Regions from separate parts of the Priestia sp. JV24 genome, predicted to be linked through region 1. Evidence: riboswitches for the same ligand, from Rfam matches in the RefSeq annotation. Region 1 holds a riboswitch; the other holds the start of a gene.
What was found. A riboswitch is a leader RNA that binds a small molecule or an ion and turns the genes downstream of it on or off. The one in region 1 is predicted to bind ZMP and ZTP.
Positions count from the first base shown of each region.

Region 2: it holds a riboswitch for ZMP and ZTP, as region 1 does, so the genes downstream of both, OK414_RS03960 (APC family permease) here and OK414_RS12350 (phosphoglycerate dehydrogenase) in region 1, are expected to answer to the same signal.

Region 1 is NZ_JAPCIN010000015.1:593,279-596,496, reverse strand. It holds gene OK414_RS12355 (hypothetical protein) at 40-501, opposite strand; gene OK414_RS12350 (phosphoglycerate dehydrogenase) at 625-1,824, opposite strand; ZMP/ZTP riboswitch at 1,993-2,071, opposite strand; gene htpG (molecular chaperone HtpG) at 2,282-3,218, shown strand, end outside.
Region 2 is NZ_JAPCIN010000010.1:211,255-214,472, forward strand. It holds gene OK414_RS03955 (cupin domain-containing protein) at 266-865, opposite strand; ZMP/ZTP riboswitch at 1,250-1,328, shown strand; gene OK414_RS03960 (APC family permease) at 1,385-2,980, shown strand; gene OK414_RS03965 (DUF5105 domain-containing protein) at 3,163-3,218, shown strand, end outside.

The sequences.
Region 1 (3,218 bases):
TTTAATACTTCTACTATCACTTCTTAAAGTAGTAATCACCTATTCTTTTGTAGTCATAGAATGAAGAATCCTTACCTTTTTTTCACAATATTCAACAATTTCATAACAGGCTGTGAGAATATCATGTCTAGACAGTTCTATTTCATCAAATACAAATTTTGAAAGCTGCTTCTGCAGAACCTCCAGCTTTTTGCTGTCTTCTTCATCGATCCATAGACCTTCCGTAATACACACATCTGCTAGTTCGTTAATAGATTGAGCCGTCCAGTTTAAGCCAGCTGAAGAAACAGTTTTTGTAAGTAAATCGTTTTTTATAGCTAGAATAACTTGACACACATGGGTATAGGCATCAACTTTCTTTTGGATAAATGCTTTGCGAAGCTCTTGTTTGTATTGCTCTTTCGACATCACTATAGCTACGACAGACGTAATGAATGTTCCTGCCAGCGCGATGAGCGACCCTATCAAAATTCCTATCAGTTCTCCTGTCAAAACGTTCACCTCTTTAAAGGTATTTCTATATGCTATGAGAATGAAGGAATTGATATGAGGTAAACACCATGTAAAAACAGCCCTAACTTTTCTAAGTTAGGGCTGTAACACTAAAATATGACGGGAACCAAATTAGATAATACGACTTGTAATAATTCCTTCAATTTGACCGATTTTTTCTTCTAGCTCAGGCACAATCTCGTCACTTACTTGATTGTCAATATCGATCATTGTATACGCATATTCACCGCGGCTTCTGTTCACCATATCTGCGATGTTTAAATTGTAGTTTGAGAATACTTGCGTAAGTTGTCCTACCATATTCGGCACGTTGTGATGGAAAGCAGCTACGCGTTTTTTCCCAGTGTAAGGAAGAGATGCATTCGGGAAGTTCACTGAGTTTTTAACGTTTCCTGTTTCTAAGAAATTTTTCACTTGACGTGCTGCCATTACCGCACAGTTTTCTTCTGATTCTTGAGTTGATGCCCCTAGATGAGGAATTGGCACAACATTTTTCATGTTCAAGACATTTTGATTTGGGAAATCTGTAATGTATCGTCCAACTTTTCCACTTTCAAGAGCAGCTTTCATATCTTCTTCGTTTACAAGCTCACCGCGTGAGAAGTTCAAAATATGAACATCCGGTTTCATGATGCTGAACGTTTCTTTATTGAAAACCCCTTTTGTATCGTCCGTTAATGGAACGTGAACCGTAATATAGTCAGATGCTGCAAATAGTTCTTCTAGAGACATTGCACGCTGTACGTTGCGAGACAAATTCCAAGCTGTATTAACAGAAATGAATGGATCAAAACCAATTACGTCCATATCTAAATCAAGCGCATCGTTTGCTACAAGAGCACCAATTGCACCTAAACCAATAACACCTAACGTTTTACCTTTGATTTCTTTTCCAACAAACTGTTTTTTACCTGCTTCAACTAATTTAGGAATTTGATCACCTTGGCCATCTAATTTTTTTGTCCATTCAACTCCAGCAAATAAGTTACGAGAAGAAGCCATAATTGTAGTTAAAACCATTTCTTTTACTGCGTTTGCATTAGCTCCTGGCGTATTAAATACAACGATACCTTGCTCCGTGCAAGCGTCCACCGGTATATTATTAACCCCTGCTCCAGCTCGTGCAATAGCTTTTAAATTTTGGTCAAATGCCATGCTGTGCATGTTAAAGCTACGCACGACAATCGCATCTGGATTTTCGCTGTCGTTGTCAATTTGATAACCTTCTTGATTAAAAACATTTAGACCTTTTTGTGCAATGTTGTTTAAAGTTTTGATTGTTTGTACTTTTTCTAATGTTAATGTGCTCATTTTGTACTCTCCTCTGATTATCATCGTAGTTTTACATGTTTTTACCTTTGGATAAAGGAACTTCATTTTTAATTTTTTAAAAAGTCTGGTTTTTTAGCCTACATATGTGATAACTTCTATATCCTCTCCCCCTAAACAGAAAGAGGTAAGAGATATGTATTAATCCCTTACCTCTGCCCAGGCGAACGGCTACGTCACTATATGCTTCCTCACGGTTATCCGCGTTTCGCCAGTCACATATAGTCTTTGAAATTAAGTATATTCTAGCAAACTCTTTCAGAACGTTCAACCTTTTTTTAAAAGTTTGCTTTTTTCAGTCTAATTTTTAATCTCTTTGATGAATCTCCTAATGTATTGACAAATACCCTAATACATGTTAAACAAGAAGAGTGATTAGCACTCTATCCACTCAAGTGCTAATTGTTTTATAAGCCCTATTTGGAAAGGAGAATTTCTTATGTCAAAAAAAGAATTCAAAGCTGAATCAAAGCGATTATTAGAGATGATGATTAATTCCATCTATTCTCAAAAAGAAGTATTTTTGAGAGAACTTCTATCAAATTCAAGTGATGCAATCGATAAAATTTATTACAAAGCTTTAACAGACGACTCCTTGCATTTTAACAAAGAAAGCTACTACATAAAAGTAACACCAGATAAAGCTGACCGTACCTTAACCATTACGGATACTGGAATTGGCATGACGCAAGAAGAGCTTGAAAGCAGCTTGGGCACAATTGCGAGAAGCGGCTCTCTTGCGTTTAAAAACGAAAATGAAACAAAGGACGGGCACACGATTATCGGCCAATTCGGCGTTGGGTTTTACGCAGCGTTTATGGTAGCAGATGTCGTAACAGTGATTAGTAAAGCTTTAGGCAGCGATAAAGCCTATAAATGGGAATCTACTGGTGCTGATGGTTATACAATCGAGCGGTGCGAAAAAGAAACGGTTGGAACTCAAATCATTTTAAAAATTAAAGAAAATACAGAAGATGAAACATATGATGAGTATCTAGAAGAATATCGTTTAAAAGAGATCATTAAAAAGTATTCAGACTTTATCCGCTACCCGATTAAAATGGACATAACGGAAAAACGTCCTAAAGAAGGTTCTGATAACGAGCTAGAAGATTATACAGAAGAACAAGTTATCAACAGTATGGTACCGATCTGGAAGAAAAATAAAAATGAATTGACTTCAGAAGACTATGAGCAGTTTTATTCAGAAAAACGCTATGGATTTGATAAACCGCTCACTCACCTTCATATTAACGTGGATGGAACGATTCGCTACAATGCTATTTTATTTATTCCAGAAAATAGTCCGTTTGATTACTACTCAAAAGAATTTGAAAAAGGACTTGAACTCTACTCAAACGGCGTCTTAATTATGA
Region 2 (3,218 bases), on a different contig from region 1:
TAGAAAAACAAAAAAGAGCTTGTGATGAGAGTATATTTGAAATAATTATGAAAGAAAAAAAGGGGAATAATCTAAGCGAAGTTGTTCTTGAAGTAAAAAGAGAACGGAAAAGAAGAAATTTAGTTTTGACCGGGAAGTTTTTTTTATTTCGCCGAGATAAAGTATATTGCTATTGCATCATAAGAAAAGAATTTGTATGTTCAAATAGAGATTCATGGAAAGAATAAAACAGAGCAAATAAAAAAACTAGACAATAAGTGCTTGTCTAGTTCCACCACTCTGTCAATGGTCCTTTGTCGCCATAAACAGGATCTGTTGTAGGAATAGGTACTTGTGCAATTTCATCAAATACGTGAGGGCGATCAGTTTGTTTTCCTGTTCGTAAATTGTAATCCATGCCCTCTGGATAAGCTCCAACCACTTTAAAATCAGCAGTTGACTGCAGACGCATATGCCCTGTTCCTGCAGGAAGTACGAGCACATCACCAGCATGCACCACGATATTTTCTCCCATATGTCCACCTAGTTTTAAACGTGCAGATCCGCTAATTACACCTAGTGCTTCATGGGAATTGCTGTGGTAATGGTGAAAATCATGTATACCGCCTACCCAGCTGTTTTTCCAGTTGTGAGAATTGAAAATGCTCTCCACTTTCTCTTTCTTACTAATAAATACGTGTTCATACAACAAAACTGGAAGACGAGGGTGATTTGGAATGGTTCCGTCGTCATCAAAATAAAGAACTTTTACATTTGCATAATTCATAAGCATCCCTCTAACAATCTTTTTTCGTAATTTTCCCTGTTTTGTGCTTGCATAAACAGAGAAGTTTGCTCGAAGTACTTCATTTGTTGCGAAGTGCATGATATGTAGGTTTTAACGTTTTCCTAAAAGGAGTCTCCCACTTCAAGCGTAGCTAAGTGGTGGGCAGTTCACTTTAGTATCTTTTCTTCATATTGTATATAAGTAAAGAGTCTAGTGCAAGAATTCTATGGATATATAGCTGTTAATTCTTATTATGTAAATGAATATTATATATTAGTATAATTTTCAGAAGATAATCTGCTTGTGAAGTAAAAGAATCAAACAACAAGAAAAGTTAGGATTTTAGTTATTTTTATAATTAAAAAGAGATTTTCAGAAGGTTAATTCGTAATTTTACGAATAATTTATTATTTTTAGAAAAGTAATGTAAACATTTTGTATATTGAGTAATAGTAATGAATGTTATATACTGATAAAAAATATATTCCTATATGTGACTGGCGCAACATGGATGACCATGGGGGAGCATATAGCGTATAAGCCGCGCGCCTGGGCAAACACTTGAGAAAATTCCGCAAGTGTTTTTTTTATTTTCCTAGGGAAGAGGAGTAGATTTGGATGAGCAATATGCAAAGGAAGATGGGAACATTTGCTTTAACCATGACAGGCATAGGTTCGATTATCGGTTCAGGGTGGCTGTTTGGAGCATGGAAAGCAGCTCAAATTGCGGGACCCGCGGCTATTTTTTCATGGGTTATTGGAATGGTGGTTATTTTGACCATTGCCCTATCATATGCTGAGCTGGGCGCGATGTTTCCACAAGCAGGGGGGATGGTTAAATATCCTCAGTATTCACACGGATCATTTATTGGTTTTTTGGCTGCTTGGGCTAACTGGATTTCAATCGCTTCAACGATAACAGTGGAGGCTATTGCATCTGTGCAATATATGAGTACTTGGCCGTGGAAGTGGGCTCGCTGGACTCACGAATTGGTAGACAATGGAATTTTAACATCCAAGGGGTTGGCAGTTGCGTCTTTGTTATTATTCGTTTACTTTTTTGTGAACTATTGGACGGTAAATCTCTTTGCTAAAGCAAACTCATTTATTACGGTTGTTAAATTAATTATTCCTGGTTTAACGGCAGGGGCTTTATTTTTTGCTGGTTTTCATAGTGGAAACTTTTCAAGTGAGCATGGGGTTGCCCCTTATGGGTGGGCCAGTGTTTTAACGGCAGTGGCAACATCAGGTATTGTGTTTGCATTTAATGGGTTTCAAAGTCCTGTAAATATGGCAGGAGAAGCAAAATCACCTAATAAATCGATTCCGATAGCTGTAATTGGTTCAATTTTTATTGCAGGAATTGTATACATTATATTGCAAATTGTCTTTATCGGAGCAGTAAGTCCGTCATCAATTGCTGATGGATGGAATCATTTGAATTTTAATTCTCCTTTTGCTGATTTAGCGATTGCGCTTGGAATTAACTGGCTAACAATTGTGTTATACGCAGACGCATTTGTTTCTCCTTCCGGCACAGGTGCTACATATACGGCAACTACTTCTAGAATGTTATACGGGATGCAGCAAAATGGATACTTGCCAAAGATATTTGGTACTCTTCATCCACTTTACAATGTCCCGCGCCCAGCTATGTGGCTAAATTTAGCAGCTTGCTTCTTGTTTCTCTTTTTATTTAGAGGATGGGGTGTCTTAGCAGAAGTGATCTCAGTAGCGACGCTTATCTCTTATATTATGGGTCCTGTAGCGCTTATAACATTAAGAAAAACGGCTTCACACTTTTACCGTCCATTTTATTTAAAAGGGGCATCAGTTATTGCGCCATGCGGCTTCGTTTTTGCTTCCTTGACGCTTTACTGGGCAAGGTGGCCACTTACAGGTGAAGTGATCTTTATTATGGCAATTGGCCTGCCTGTTTATTTTTATTACCAAGCGAAAAATAAATGGGTGGGCTTTAAAAAAGAATTTTTAACCGGGGCTTGGATGCTTATCTATTTAGCGTGCATGATTTTTATTTCCTACATAGGAAGCGAAAAATTCGGAGGCAAAAATATTTTGCCTTTCGGATGGGATATGCTAGTGATTGCTTGCGTATCATTAGCTTTTTATTACTGGGGAATTAAAAGTGGCAAATCTAACCGATATATGAAAGAAGCTGAACAAATCAATCAAGAAAATTTTAAATCTAAATAAAAAAACACGAGCCCGTGCTCGTGTTTTTTTATTTAGAGGAGTGGAGAATTTAGACTTAGTTTTTATCAAAATATTGTAAAAAATATAGATTTTAAGGTTTAAGTATTTATACAGAGGGAACCTTTATTTGGGATAAAGTTCTAAAAAAACAAAATAAAGGGGATTAGGCAGCTGTGAAAAAAATGAATGTTTTGGCTTTAGCTTTTGTACTTACGCTAGTATTAGCGGCTTGCAACAA